Regions from separate parts of the Alteromonas sp. M12 genome, predicted to be linked through region 3. Evidence: predicted binding sites of a transcription regulator. Region 3 holds the regulator's gene; each other region holds the start of a gene.

Region 1 (5,274 bases), 650 kb from region 3:
GATTTTATGATAGAACACTTGCTGAAATAACCTCCTCTCCGGTAAAACCGCAGCTTATTGGATACGCCCATGACTGTCAGCAAGCGTCCAATTTAAGCACCGAAAGTTGGGATATTCCGGTCCACAAAATAGTCACCCCCAGTCGCGTAATTTCAACCTAAATAACCTCAAATCAAGATATCGCTTTAAATCAGTGTTTGTAGCCGCGTAGGAGCTAAGTGCGGTATACTCTGCGCAGATTTTTTGAATGTATTTAACATTGCCAATTAATAGGATCAAACATGACTCAAGATGAAAAAAAACGAGCCGCTGCCGAAGCCGCGATCAAATTTGTTACTGACGATAGTGTTATTGGTGTAGGCACGGGATCAACCGTGCATTATTTTATAAGCGCACTGGAAAAAGTAAAACATAAGATTAAAGGTGCGGTTTCTAGCTCTGATGATTCAACGGCAAAACTGAAGGCAATGGGAATCGAAGTGTTTGATCTCAACTCAGTAGACAATTTTGACATTTATGTTGATGGGGCAGATGAAATAACCAAACATAAACATATGATCAAAGGCGGTGGTGCAGCGTTAACAAGAGAAAAAATTGTGGCCGCTGTAGCTAAAAAGTTTGTCTGTATTATTGATGACAGCAAACAAGTGCCGGTTTTAGGTGCCTTTCCATTGCCAGTTGAGGTAATCCCGATGGCACGTTCGTTTGTTGCCCGAGAATTAGTAAAATTAGGTGGCGATCCTGAATACCGTCAAGGTGTGATTACCGACAATGGTAATGTCATTCTTGATGTGCACAATTTAAAAATTCTTAATCCAGTTGAATTGGAAAAACAAATTAATCAGATTCCAGGGGTTGTCACCAATGGACTGTTCGCCATGCGTGCAGCAGATATCGTATTAGTCGCCACAGACACCGAAGTAATTGAGATTGATTAGACCAAATAAATATAACAGGCTCTTTCTTATTTGAAAAAGTTCTGGTATTTTTCACATTCAAATAGACGTCCAGATGTCTCTTAATCCAGATATCTTTAACTAACGATCATGTACGGGAACATTAATGAGCAAAGTATCACTGCCCAAAGAAAAAATTAAGATATTGTTGCTTGAGGGTTTACACCAAAGTTCAGTGGAAACCCTTGAAGCCAATGGCTATACCAATATTGAATATATTAAGACGTCGTTATCGGAAGAAGAGTTAATCGAAAAGATTGCAGATGTTCACTTTATTGGTATTCGTTCTCGTACACAGCTCACTGCAAATGTTATAGATGCTGCGCAAAAACTCGTAGCGGTTGGTTGTTTTTGTATTGGTACTAATCAAGTCGACCTTAAAGCAACACAAAAACGCGGTATTCCCGTGTTCAATGCGCCCTTCTCTAACACCCGTTCAGTTGCAGAGTTGGCCCTAGGCCAAATCATTTTATTACTTCGTGGTGTACCAAGTAAAAATGCCAAAGCCCATCGCGGTGTATGGGAAAAAAGCGCAGTAGGATCATATGAAGCGCGAGGCAAAACCTTAGGTATTATTGGTTATGGCCACATTGGTACTCAGCTAAGCATCTTGGCAGAGCACTTAGGTATGCGAGTCCAGTTTTTTGATATAGAAGATAAATTGGTTTTGGGTAACTCAACTCAAGTTAAAACCCTTAAGCAATTACTCAGTACTTCAGATGTTGTTTCTTTGCATGTGCCTGAAACTGAACAGACGCAAAATATGATTGGCAAAAAAGAACTGGCGATGATGAAAGATGGCGCTATCTTAATGAATGCTGCCAGAGGCACCGTAATTGATATTGATGCATTGGCAGAAGCCATGGAATCAGGCAAGTTGAACGGCGCTGCTATTGATGTTTTCCCAGTAGAGCCAAAATCAAATGACGAAGAGTTTGTTTCGCCTTTGAGAAAATTTGATAACGTGATCCTTACTCCTCACGTAGGTGGAAGTACCCAAGAAGCACAACAAAATATCGGTATTGAAGTTGCGGGTAAATTGGCCAAATACAGTGACAACGGGTCGACGCTTTCAGCGGTTAACTTCCCTGAAGTATCCTTGCCATCACATATAAATCGTTCTCGTTTGTTACACATCCACGTCAATGCGCCTGGTGTTTTAACTCAGATCAACCAAGCATTTGCAGCTCACAACATTAATATCGCTGCACAATATCTACAAACAAATGAAAATATTGGTTATGTGGTAATTGACGTTGAGACAGACGATGCGAAAGAAGCATTTGAGCAACTCACTAAAATCGACGGGACAATTAAAACTCGTATTTTACACTAATCGTTTAACACTTCCCGATAGCCACTCTATCGGGAAGTGCTGTTTATTTTATGCGCCATTCAACGTCACCTTAAACGGGTTTCATTTGCCCCTCATAACTGAACAACCAATCAAGCCATCAATTAAAATGTAACCTTGCCCATAACAAGGTATATTAATAAGAAATTTATTGGTTAAAAACTCGTTCTACTGGTATTAATTATAATGCCAACGAGATTTGGGAAGTACTTAGATGCATAAGATATTCTGGGTTTGCACTGTGTTTGTTAGCCTTAAAGCGTTCGCGATACCGGTAACAATTGACGTTGTGAGTCATAACAATACCCCTGTTTTCCAAACTGTCGTTTACCTAGAGCCTGAAGACGATGTTGCGGTTGCTGAAATTAGCAAAGATATTGCGGTCATGGATCAAGTAGACCGTCAATTTATGCCACACATTTTAGCGGTTCAAAAAGGCAGTAAAGTAGTATTTCCTAATTCTGATTCAATCAAACACCATGTTTACTCCTTTTCTCCAGCTAAACAATTTGAATTAAAGTTGTATAAAGGATCAAACGCCGACCCATTGCTGTTTGAGAATCAAGGTGAAGTAGAACTCGGTTGTAATGTTCATGATTGGATGCTTGCTTATATTTGGGTGGTAGATACGCCTTATTTTGCAAAAACCAGTCAAGATGGAAAAGTAACAATAGACGTTCCTAAAGGTCATTACAAAGTCAAAATTTGGCATCCTAGAATTCAAGATGATTTCGACGCTTTGACCCAAATGATTAATGTTGATGCTCCAACTAGTGCGCGCTTTTCTCTAAAAGAAAAGCTATTACAAGACCTTAGTTTTTATGAGCAACAAGCAGATAAACTAACCGATTACGAATAGAGTGCAATGCTAATCAACATGGAACTTTGCTATTGATAGTTAAAAATTACCTTTTGTGCAAAACGTTGATTGCCAACTTTGTGTTTAGCTTGCTGGTATGTATAAGTGTTGTAACACCAGCCGTGGCAAATCAGATTGGCGGCCTAATGCAAATTTACCTTGCTGATGCTGACAGTTGGCAATCGTACCAACATCAAGGAACCGGTATTCTTCGTCACGATGAAAGTAAATTAGGTATTCAACAAGCTCTGTTGCACACAAATTTAGACATAACCTCCAGCGTAAGTGTAGATGCCGTGGCTAATTATTATGCTGACGGTGAACAACATTTCGGGTTTTCTCAAGCGTTTTTAAACTATAAACCTTTAAGCCCTGAAAAAATCAAACTCAAAGGGCGAGCTGGCTTTTTCTACCCACGCTTGTCATTGGAAAATGTCGATGCAGGCTGGCTATCTCCCTACACCTATACCCAATCGGCAATCAATAGCTGGGTAGGAGAAGAAATGCGAACGCTAGGTCTAGAGCTATCATTTTATAGCCCTGGCAGAGCAAGAAGAAGCCCTTGGACGTGGGAGATTGTTGCGGCGACTTTCAAAGGTAATGATCCTCTTGGTACCTTAATAAGTTGGCGCGGCTTTGCGATGCACGACCGACAGTCTCTTAACAATGACAGAGTCAACTTTGCAGCCTACCCGACGGTGATTGATACTGACTTTATATTTCATCCTGACTATGTAGAACCTTTCCATGAACTAGACCGACGTTGGGGGTTTTATACAGGCTTGCATCTGAGCTATTTCAACCAATCAAGCTTTCGTTATTATTATTACGATAATCAAGCTGATCCGTTAGCGGTTAACAGTCAACGACTTTATGGTTGGCGCACTAAATTCCATTCGTTTTCCATGCAACATAAATTAGACGCCAATACACGCCTGATTAGCCAAATTATGACCGGCAGTACTGTAATGGGCGTTAAGTATGTTTACGTGGATTTTGATGCTTGGTATTTAATGCTTAGCCATACAGTATCACAGCACCGAATAAGCCTGCGTTATGACAGGTTTATGGTATCTGAAGATGATGTTTTCCCCACCGACATGAATAACAGTGATGGCTACGGGCTAACTTTAGCTTGGCGCTACGATATTGATGAAAATTGGCAGTTAGGTATAGAGCAGCATTTCAACAAGAATACAGCACAAAACAGAGCCCAATTAGACCTTCCGATAGATGCAAATCAGCAGCAAACTCTATTGGTGGCGCAATTTCGTTGGTAAACGCCTTGCGTAAAACATAAAAAAGCCGGCGTAAAAAGCCGGCTTCAAGCAAATATCAAACAAGCAGGGATTAGAAAAAGGTATAAACCAAAGTGACTGCAGTTTGTGTATCTAGTTTTTCAGTATCATCAGATGCACCAGAGTTATGATCCAAAGTCACACTGAACTTCATAGACAAAGAACCATTTATTGCTGCAGATAACGACGTCACAGATTTAGATTTTGTATTATCTTCACCAACTTCTGTTGATAACAACTGTTTAAAAGTAGCGGTATCTGAGATTTTCCACTGATAATCTAATGCACCACGTACAATCAGACCTTTCTCAGTCTCACCCGCGACAAAATTTCCATCCGCGTCTTCAGTGCTCTGAGTCTTAGAATAAGAATAACCAGGACCGATACTGTATTCAAATGACGACGTTTCGTCTGCCCACAATTTTTGGTTCCAACCTACAGCGACGGTAGATTGATAATCATAACTGCTAAAACGGTCATCTTCGTAAGAACCAAAACCAAATAAACGATGGTCTGGGTTTTCTAGTTTATAGTTAGCCTGACCAGATACGAACCACTTCTGTGCCGTGGTTTGTGTAACAGTTTCTTCATCAACTGTTACTTGGTCTTTTTTGTATAACCCTTCAATAATGAAGTCGTTACTCCATTCTTCTAGTTCTTGGTGAGCAGACAACTTACCTTTAACGGAAGTAGTTTCAGTATTACCAGAAGTGACGATTAAGCCAAACTCGCCATCCATGGTAAAAGGTTTAGTTTCTTCTGCGCTTACATTTGCTGCTAGGGCGCAAAATATAACTGAACATAAAA
Region 2 (5,274 bases), 2.0 Mb from region 3:
TGGGCACTGGTGACTGGTATATCTTTAGGCTTATTAGCTTTCGCATTGGCTGGATTAAGCAATGCCAGTTTTACCCAAAAGCTAGTGACTGAATACGCTATTTCACCTTGGTACTTTTTTATATCAATTGGTTTGGCTGGACTCCTGGGCACACTTATCACAGTCAAACAACAGCAGTGGCGGAGCTGGCCGCTATTTATATCTGTGTTATGGATTTTGTACTCTACTTGGGGATACGGTTTATTAGAAGTGGTTAAAACGCCGAAAAAAATATTTCAACAAATGCAACATATTGTTCCGCAAAATGCTGAAGTTGGGCTAGTCGATTTTGCCGAGCAATTTATTCTATTTTCCCCTTATCCTATTACTCATTTTGGTTATCACACTGACAATGCAGAGCAAGTTAAAGCGGCTTACCAGTGGATAGGAACCAGTAAAAACCGATTTATATTGCTAAGTTTTGAGTTAGTCGAGGGGCTTTGTTTTGATAAAAATAAAGCCATACATCTTGGGTTTGCCCACCGCACTGATTGGGTATTATTAAATACCGCTAGTCGCGTAAATGGGTGTCCTAAACCACAGCTTCATAAACCACAGGGCAATATTATTGAATATCAGTATATTCCCAAACCCTAAGTGCCTATTTGAATCAAAAAAACATATCAATAACTGCAAAAAGTTCAACTCAGACAGTAGAGATTTTAAATTAAATTATAGAATTGTTTTTATTTAAAAAATTATTGCAAAACATCAGTTTATCTTCAGTTTCAGCTAAGGTTTGGCTTCTAAAATAGCTTGTGTAATCAACCATAAATGAAACAAGATGAATGTAATTTTAAAGCTAATGCGACATGAATATACTGGCGCACAAATTATCGCGATAAATTCGTTATTTATTGTATTTGTATTTAATTATTGTTTTTTAAATGGTGTATTTGCAGCCATTCAACCTAACAACTTGTCACAATGGAGTTTCTACGCTTCAGTTATTCTATTATTGTTTAGTCTAACCATTATAATCACTAGTATTTTGGGAGGAATAGTTTTTCCCAGAACTATATCTGCGGTCACAGTGCTAGTGTCATGCTTATTGTTTTATGCAACGTTTCAATACGGTGTCATTTTTGATAAAAGCATGATTCAAAACATTGCTGAAACCAATTCTGGTGAAGCCTCATCTTATTTGAATATTAGTTTTCTTATCTACTTTATTCTGCTGGGAGTTGTCCCTGCAATATTGATGTTTAAAATAAAGGTTAAAGGAGATTTAAAAAGCCGAATAAAAAGTGTGTTAACGATAAATCTGCTTGCACTAATCGTCACTGCTTCGATTGTTACTTTCCTGTATAAAGATTACGCAGCGGTAGGCAGAAATAATCATAATTTATTTAAGTATATTGTCCCTTTTGCATTTTATGATTCTGGATTTAGGTATTTACGAGATAATTATTTTTATCCCCCTTTGCCCTTTAAAGTTTTAGATAAATCGCCAACGATCAAGCCGTCAAAACAAGGACAACAAAACTTAACAATAGTTGTGGTCGGGGAAACTGCCCGTGCACAGAACTTTTCGTTGAATGGTTATACTCGCAATACCAATAAGTTTTTGGCACAAACCCCAATACTCAGTTTTAAACAGGTAAGCTCTTGCGGTACTGCTACCGCAGTGTCTGTGCCATGTATGTTTTCTCGTTTACCACGAAGCAAATACGAAAGTCGAGTGGCGAGTAGTCAAGATAATGCTTTAGATATAATTCATCGAGCAGGCGTGGACGTCACTTGGATTGATAATAACAGTACTTGTAAAGGGGTATGTGAAAGAGTGAGTGAAATTCGTTTTGATCCAACTCAAGACTCAACGTTGTGTGATGGTGATTATTGTTTTGATGAAATTCTTATCGAAAAATTGCAACAACAAATTAGCCAGCATAAATCCGACAATCAACTTATCGTCTTACATATGATCGGTTCCCATGGTCCTACTTATTTCCGGCGCTATCCCGATACATTTAAACCTTTTATGCCAGATTGTCCGCAAAGTGATATTCAACATTGCAGCGAAAACCAGTTAAAAAATACATATGACAATACTATTGCTTATACCGACTTTGTATTAAGTAAAGTTATTGCGGTTCTGCAGCAAAGTAATGTAGCCAATAAGTCCTTGTTGTACATTTCAGACCATGGCGAATCATTAGGTGAAAATGGACTTTATTTGCATGGCTTTCCCTACAGCATTGCCCCTGAAGAGCAAACTCATGTGCCTATGTTGTACTGGAGTACTGAATTAGCGGATGCTAATTTTAAAGACTGTATTTCCAGCAAATTGAATTCTGATTTCTCACAAGACAATATTTTTGACACCCTGTTAGGTTTAACCAATGTAAAAAGCAGCATTTATCAACCAGAAATGGATATATTTCAGCAGTGTAGAACAACAACAATAATGGCTAAAAGTTGATTATTTGCTCCAATTTCAGTTAACCAATTTTATGTGAGGAATAAGAATAATTAAGGTTATTTCGAATATGTGAAATAAAAATTCTCAGGTATAAAGTGTATAGGCCGGATAAACGTTTAGACGTCTAGACGTAAAGATGTTGACTTTTGAGTGTGAATAGGCGAAATTTGTTTTCTTACAACCACATTGGAGAACTTATGCCTATTCGAATACCTAGTGATCTTCCCGCCCAAGGGGTCTTGAACGCGGAAAATATATTCGTTATGGACAGCGAAGCCGCTGCTAAGCAAGACATTCGTCCTCTAGAAGTGGGCATTTTGAATTTAATGCCGAATAAGATTGAAACTGAAGTTCAGATTTTACGACTTCTTTCCAATACGCCATTACAGATTAATATTGATCTTATTCGCATCGATAATCAGGCACCTAAGAATACACCTAAAGCCCATATGGATGCCTTTTATTTGTCTTTTGATGACGTGGCTCATAAAAATTACGATGGGTTTATTATCACCGGTGCACCCATTGCTCACCTCGATTATGCTGACGTCAAATATTGGGACAAAATCACCACTATTATGGAGTGGACACAACGTCATGTGCAGTCTACTTTATATTCTTGTTGGGCGGCCCACGCTGCCATGTTTCATTTTTACGGGCACAATCGTCAACTTCGAAACGACAAGCTTTCCGGTGTTTACACCCATAATGTGAACGAACCACACGATGCGTTAATGCGCGGCTTTGATCCGCAGTTCAATGCACCCCATTCTCGTTTTGGGGAAATTCCCATCGACATATATAAAAGTGTTGAGGGGCTAAATGTATTAGCCAGTTCGGAAAAAACTGGGGCGTATTTAGTCGCCTCAAAAGATAAACGAATGGTATGCGTCACTGGGCACCCAGAATATGATCCTGAAACACTGGATCAGGAGTTTAAGCGTGATAGCAATAATGCGTTAGCGCCGAAAATTCCAGAAAACTATTACGAAAATGATGATCCCAGTCAGCCCTATCATGTAACATGGCGCTCCCATGGTTCGCTTCTGTTTACAAACTGGTTAAACTATTATGTTTATCAGACGACACCGTTTGATCTTGCTGATCTTCCAAGTAAAAAATAAGAGGTAATTGCGTGGCGCAAAATAACACCGAACAACTCTACTCCATTGCACAGCAACGAATTCTTATTCTTGACGGTGCAATGGGAACTATGATTCAACGGCATAAACTGGAAGAAGATGATTACCGCGGTGATCGATTTGTCGATTGGCATTGTGATGTCAAAGGCAATAACGACTTGCTTGTATTGAGTCAACCACAAATTATTTATGATATTCATTGCCAATATTTCGAAGCTGGCGCTGACATAATCGAAACCAATACCTTTAATGCTACCACTATTGCCATGGCTGATTATGATATGCAATCCCTGGCCAAAGAAATTAATATAGAAGCAACTAAGTTAGCCCGTAAAGCGGCGGATGAGTACACCGCAAAAACGCCCGATAAACCTCGTTTTGTTGCGGGCGTCTTAGGACCCACAAACCGCACGGCTTCAATTTCTCCCGATGTAAATGATCCGGGTAAGCGTAATGTGAATTTTGATCAACTGGTAGCAGCCTACTCAGAAGCGACACACGGTTTGATTGAGGGCGGGGCAGACATAATTCTAATTGAAACTATTTTTGATACATTGAACGCTAAAGCGGCTGCCTTCGCAGTAGACACTGTGTTTGATGAGTTAGGTATTACTCTACCCGTTATGATTTCAGGTACTATCACTGATGCCTCTGGCCGTACTTTATCAGGGCAAACTGCTGAAGCTTTTTACTATTCACTGCGACATATCAACCCTGTGTCATTTGGGCTCAATTGTGCCCTTGGACCGGATCTATTACGTCAGTATGTAGAAGAGATTGCTAACCAAGCTGAGTGTCTGGTTTCTGCGCACCCTAATGCGGGCTTACCGAATGAGTTTGGGGAATACGACATGGAAGAAGATGAAATGGCAGAACATATCCAAGAATGGGCGAAATCAGGATTGGTGAATATTGTCGGTGGATGTTGCGGCAGTACGCCAGAACATATTGCTGCAATTGCAAAAGCCGTAGAAGGCATTGCGCCTCGGGTTCCAGTCAAAAAAGAAGTTAAAATGCGCTTGTCTGGTTTAGAACCCTTTGTGCATTAACAGGAGTTTTTCGTGTCACAAGAACAACAAAATACCAGTGCTACCTTTGTAAACGTAGGGGAACGTACCAACGTTACAGGTTCAGCAATGTTTAAACGTCTGATCCTCGAAGATAACTATGAAGCAGCGTTAGATGTGGCTCGTCAGCAAGTTGAAAATGGTGCGCAAGTCATCGATATCAACATGGATGAAGCCATGTTGGATTCCGAAGCTGCCATGGTACGATTTTTATGTCTAATTGCCTCTGAACCAGACATTTCACGAGTCCCTATCATGATTGACTCCTCTAAATGGAGCGTCATCGAAGCTGGCTTAAAGTGTGTTCAGGGAAAAGCCATTGTTAACTCGATTAGTTTAAAAGAGGGGGAAGAACCCTTTTTAAAGCAAGCAAAACTGCTGAAACGATATGGTGCTGCGACTGTTGTGATGGCGTTTGATGAAAAAGGTCAAGCCGACACACAAGCTAGAAAATACGAGATATGTGAGCGCAGTTATAAACTATTAACTGAAAAAATCGGCTTTCCTCCAGAAGATATTATTTTTGATCCGAACATTTTTGCCGTAGCCACGGGGATAGAAGAACACAACAACTATGCGGTTGATTTCATCGAAGCGACTCGTC
Region 3 (5,274 bases):
TTGTGCACGAACGCCTAATAAATGACAAATTGCGTAGCTTAATTCACTTCTGTTTAGAGTATAAAAATGGAAGTCTCGTATTCCTTCTTTGGCTAATACTTTGACTGTATCCATTGCGATGCTTGCACCCATTAGATTTCGAGTTGTCTGATCGTCTTGAGCTAAGCCATCGTACATTTTGTGTAACCAGTTAGGTACGTGCACGTTGGTAAATCCGGCAAAGCGTTTAAGAGTTTGATAATTTGTCACAGGTAATATGCCCGGTACAATATCTAAATCTATACCGGCCGCCGCAGCACGGTCTCGAAAGCGTAAAAATACCTCTGCATCAAAGAAAAATTGACTAATTGCTTGGGTGGCTCCTGCTTCCGCTTTACGTTTCAGGTTAAGCAAATCGAACTGTGCATTGGGCGCTTCAGGATGTTTCTCAGGATAAGCTGCAACAGAAATATCAAAATCGGCTACGTCTTTTAGCAAAGCGACTAAGTCTGATGCGTACATTTCGGTTTTTTCAGTACCTGCTGGTAGATCGCCTCTTAGTGCAACGATTCGTCTAATACCTGACTGCCAATAATCTTTGGCTATCTGGATTAGCTCTTCTCTACCTGCGTCTACGCATGTTAAATGGGGGACAGCTGGCACACCAGTTTCACTTTGAATCCGTTTAACCACGTCATGAGTCCGGTCTCTTTCACCACTGTTGGCACCATAAGTTACCGACATATAGGCTGGCTTCAATGGCGCTAGACGCTCAACTGATTTCCAAAGTGTTTGTTCCATTTGTTCCGTTTTAGGCGGGAAAAATTCAAAAGAAACATTGATATCGCTTAACTCAGACAGCGATTGATTTAGCGACTCAATACCTTGTGCGTAAGAGACCATGCTGTACTCCAATATGTAAAATAATAATAATACCAATCTATTTTCTGTTAGTACTTTTACGTACAATTTGGTATTAGCCGTTTAGACGTCTAAACTAAACTGAGAATGATAAGCCGTCAAGATGTTTAGACATCTAATAGACTTGAGGTTAGACTTTCATCTTATAAGAAAGATAAAAGAGCAACAGTATGGCAAAGTGGAACGGAAAATACATACATCCCTACGCTGAACACGGTAAAAAAAGTGAACTCGTAAAAAAAGTAACAGTTTCAATCCCGTTAAAGGTTTTGAAGGTCCTTACGGATGAGCGAACTCGTCGACAGGTAAATAATTTAAGGCATGCAACAAATTCAGAGCTGTTGTGTGAGGCTTTCTTGCACGCTTTTACTGGACAGCCACTCCCTGACGATGACGATCTTCGCAAAGACAATCCCAATCGAATTCCCAAAGAGGCTCGAGAGTTAATGGAAGCGATGGGTCTAGAAGTGAAGGAAATTGACGACTGATCAGAGTTAGGCGCTACACTAACTATGTTATGCTTTCAATTGCATCAATCCACAATTGTAAAATCCCATTATTGGTGCAAAAATAGTCAAGATTCGAGTGAGTTTCATGATTTATTCATCTTTGTGCATTATTCTCGCTTTGGCAGGTAGATTGCATTAAGAACATTAGCTGTTTAATTGAAAATTAATTAAGTGAATAAATAGTCATATAAATATCGCCAATTGAGGACAAGTTAACATGGTAAAAACACCGCGTATCCCGCGCAATACAATGAATGATCATAGTCTCGAGTGGGCTCAGAAGCGTCGTGAATACCTTACCGAACAAACAGGCACGGAACTGCCACATACTGGGCATTTTTCTATCGACCCAGAAGCGCTCCCTGGAAATATTGAAAATTTCATAGGTGTCGTGCAGATGCCAGTCGGAATTGCCGGTCCTGTTCAGGTGAATGGTGAATATGCGAATGGCTTATTTCATGTACCCTTAGCGACAACTGAAGGTACTTTAGTTGCAAGTTATAGCCGAGGCATGCGAGTTATAAATGAGTGTGGTGGCGTCAATACGACAGTTGTTGAACAGTTTATGCAACGAGCCCCCGCGTTTATTTTTGCCAACGCTAGAGAAGCTCGTGAATTCGGCAAGTGGATAGATGAACACTTCTTAGAAATTAAAGCGGCAGCTGAAACAACGACTAGTATTGGTAAGTTAGAACACATCATGCAGTGGTCTGTTTCAAAAACACGTTACTTACGTTTTAACTACACCACTGGCGATGCCGCTGGTCAAAATATGGTGGGTAAAGCAACCCTTGCTGCTTGCGAATGGATAGTGGCGAATTATCCTGAAAAGTGTGAATACCTATTATCGGGCAATATGGATACTGATAAAAAGCATTCCCACCTGAACATGTTGCACTCTCGTGGTAAACGAGTAATCGCTGAAATCGTTCTTAAAAAAGACGTGCTTAAAAAGATCATGAAAGTCGATACCAAAATGTTGGCTCGGGCTACTGTGTTGGCTAATACCGGCGCGTTGATGGCTGGAGCTGCATACAACGGTCCACATTCGGCGAATGGAATTGCATCGATATTTATTGCCACAGGGCAAGATGAAGCCAATGTGGTGGAGTCTCATGCAGGTTTACTTTCCCATGAACTTTTGGATAACGGCGATTTTTACCTTTCTGTTACCTTGCCGTCGTTAATTGTTGCAACTTATGGTGGCGGAACGGGCTTACCGACTCAAAAAGAGTGTCTTGAACTGATGGATTGTTATGGCACAGGTAAAGCCAACAAGTTCGCAGAGATCGTTGCCGCAACGGTATTAGCTGGAGATATTTCTTTGGCTTGTGCGGTTATTGGCGGGCATTGGGTCAGTAGTCACGATAAATTTGGTCGCAACAGAGACTAGGTTATATTCAAGTATTCAGATCACCTCGCGATGGGGTGGTCATGAATTTTCTGCTATACACTTTTAATTCTAGCCATTAAATACACATCCGTTAATTCTCCGTTTCTAAATGCGTAATTTTGCGCAGTCCCTTCAATTTTAAAGCCAAATTTTTTATAAAGCGCAATGGCACTATCATTATCTGTATACACTTCTAGTTCGATACGGGTGACGGCCAACCAATTTTCAAGTAAATCAATTGCAGCTTTAAGTAATTGACTACCGTAACCTTGATTACTTTTGCTAGGTACCACCGCCATGCCGATATTTGCTGCGTGTTTACGTCTATTATTAGTACATACTTCTATGCCTATCTGAGCAACGATTTGCGCATGCTCTGTGACAACTAAACTATAGAAATTATCCGGCTTGTCGCCTAAAAATGCCTCCCAGCTATCCAACGAAGGGTAGGGTAACTGAAGCGTATTGGCGTAGTTTATAGTTTGTTCATAGATTTGTTTAATTTGTGGAATGTCGGCTTTATCACTGTGTCGAATTTGCATCTAAATTCCTTTTTAGCCGGGATTGCAGAAAGAAGGCGCTAAGCGCCTCACTTTATTCAGCCAAATAGTTTTTTGGCAGTTCTGTAATGGCTGCGACTCCTGAATCGATAGCTGCCTGGGCAACGGCAGTAGCCACTCGCTTACACAACCGAGGATCCATAGGTTTGGGAATTATGTATTGACGCCCAAACTCTAACTTATCAATGTCACTGGCATCTAATACTTGCTGAGGAACAGCTTCTTTAGCAATACTACGAATGGCATTGACGGCTGCAATTTTCATTTCGTCATTTATTTTAGAAGCTCTAACATCAAGTGCACCCCTAAAGATAAATGGGAAACACAGTACATTGTTTACCTGATTTGGATAATCAGAGCGACCCGTTGCCATAATCAGGTCATCACGAACTTTATGGGCTAATTCCGGTTTAATTTCTGGATCTGGGTTTGAACAAGCAAAAATAACCGGGTTCGCAGCCATCAGTTTCAATGCTGATGCTGGCAATACATCGGGGCCTGAAACACCTACAAAAACATCTGCGCCATCCATTACATCTTCAAGTGTGCGCTTGTCAGTATTGTTAGCAAACATTTGTTTATGAGGGGTTAGGTCGTCACGACGAGTATGAATGACGCCTTTTCTATCAAGCATATAAATTCGTTCACGCTGGGCACCACATTTAATCAATAGTTCCATGCATGCGACAGCTGCAGCTCCCGCACCCATACATACCACATTGACGTCAGCGACATTTTTACCCTGAATTTCCAACGCATTGAGCATACCTGCAGCAGTTACGATTGCTGTACCGTGCTGATCATCGTGAAATACGGGTACTGAGCAACGTTTAATCAACTCTTGTTCAATTTCAAAACATTCGGGGGCTTTAATATCTTCTAAGTTAATACCGCCAAAGGTATCGGCGATACTTGCCACTGTATTGATGAACTCTTCCGTTGTACGATGGGTCACTTCAATATCAATTGAGTCTAAGCCGGCAAAGCGTTTAAACAACAAAGCTTTACCTTCCATTACCGGCTTTGATGCAAGCGGGCCTAAATTACCTAAACCTAATATCGCCGTACCGTTGGTAATGACTGCCACCATGTTACCTTTACCAGTATATAAATATGCGGCATTAGGGTCTGCTGCAATCTCTCTAACTGGTTCGGCAACGCCGGGGCTATATGCTAATGCTAAATCTGTAACACTTTCTGCCGGTTTTGTTAGCTCAACGCTAATCTTTCCCGGTACAGGTTTGGAATGATAATCCAATGCTTTTTGTCGAAAATCAGACATAACTGTCCTGTTCCTTACTTTGTAGGGTAAACACATCAATTAACTGAAAACTATCAGCTTGTAACAGAGTGCTCGGTTAAGGGTTATTTAATTAATATCAGCTTATTATTTTAATTCTCGCGCTTTAAAACACCTTCAGATGTATACAAAAGCGGCTGCTACCAATTGGTCGAATGTAACATAGCTTAAACAAAACCACATATCAGATGAGGCTATGAATACTATTCACGAATATGATATGAGTTAGCAATTAAGGATGTACGCCTTATTATTCTATCCTGTAAAGCCTTGAAAGTTTTCACTCTTTATATAACTTTTCATCTGAACTCATATAAAACTTTTCACTTGTGTTAGAACCAATATCATTTTATAACGGGGTATCTCCTTAATATAATGGTAATTCTCTTCTTCTTAGCTTATGACTGATAATCGACCGTTAATCAAGCACATAAAAAATCATGATGCATTGTTTTCTGATTTAGCCCTGATTCGAAACGCCCATGCGGCGCAACTTGGTTTTGTCCAATATGGTTATCATAAAACGCCAAAATTCATTAGCGCTGATGGGCAAAGGCATTGTATTGAACCTGAGCGTAGTGTTGTTTTGCCGAATCTTACTGCGCTCAAGGG

What was found. Region 3 encodes MetJ, which represses methionine synthesis genes. Its sites were predicted from a motif close to TAGACGTCTAGACGTCTA; they were not measured.
Region 1: serA (phosphoglycerate dehydrogenase) is a predicted target of MetJ. The motif match lies at 1,001-1,018, and genes of this name have one in related genera.
Region 2: metA (homoserine O-succinyltransferase) is a predicted target of MetJ. The motif match lies at 2,579-2,596, and genes of this name have one in related genera.

The regions. Positions count from the first base shown of each region.
Region 1 is NZ_CP144164.1:3,742,318-3,747,591, forward strand. Features, by position in the region: gene VUI23_RS16025 (5-formyltetrahydrofolate cyclo-ligase) at 1-161, shown strand, start outside; gene rpiA (ribose-5-phosphate isomerase RpiA) at 282-938, shown strand; gene serA (phosphoglycerate dehydrogenase) at 1,063-2,292, shown strand; gene VUI23_RS16040 (methylamine utilization protein) at 2,525-3,169, shown strand; gene VUI23_RS16045 (hypothetical protein) at 3,316-4,449, shown strand; gene VUI23_RS16050 (DUF481 domain-containing protein) at 4,520-5,274, opposite strand, start outside.
Region 2 is NZ_CP144164.1:1,413,440-1,418,713, forward strand. Features, by position in the region: gene VUI23_RS06020 (glycosyltransferase family 39 protein) at 1-636, shown strand, start outside; gene VUI23_RS06025 (phosphoethanolamine--lipid A transferase) at 824-2,461, shown strand; gene metA (homoserine O-succinyltransferase) at 2,659-3,585, shown strand; gene VUI23_RS06035 (homocysteine S-methyltransferase family protein) at 3,597-4,652, shown strand; gene metH (methionine synthase) at 4,665-5,274, shown strand, end outside.
Region 3 is NZ_CP144164.1:4,387,803-4,393,076, reverse strand. Features, by position in the region: gene metF (methylenetetrahydrofolate reductase) at 1-882, opposite strand, end outside; gene metJ (met regulon transcriptional regulator MetJ) at 1,071-1,388, shown strand; gene VUI23_RS18870 (hydroxymethylglutaryl-CoA reductase) at 1,627-2,802, shown strand; gene VUI23_RS18865 (GNAT family N-acetyltransferase) at 2,856-3,344, opposite strand; gene VUI23_RS18860 (malic enzyme-like NAD(P)-binding protein) at 3,397-4,644, opposite strand; gene VUI23_RS18855 (hypothetical protein) at 5,063-5,274, shown strand, end outside.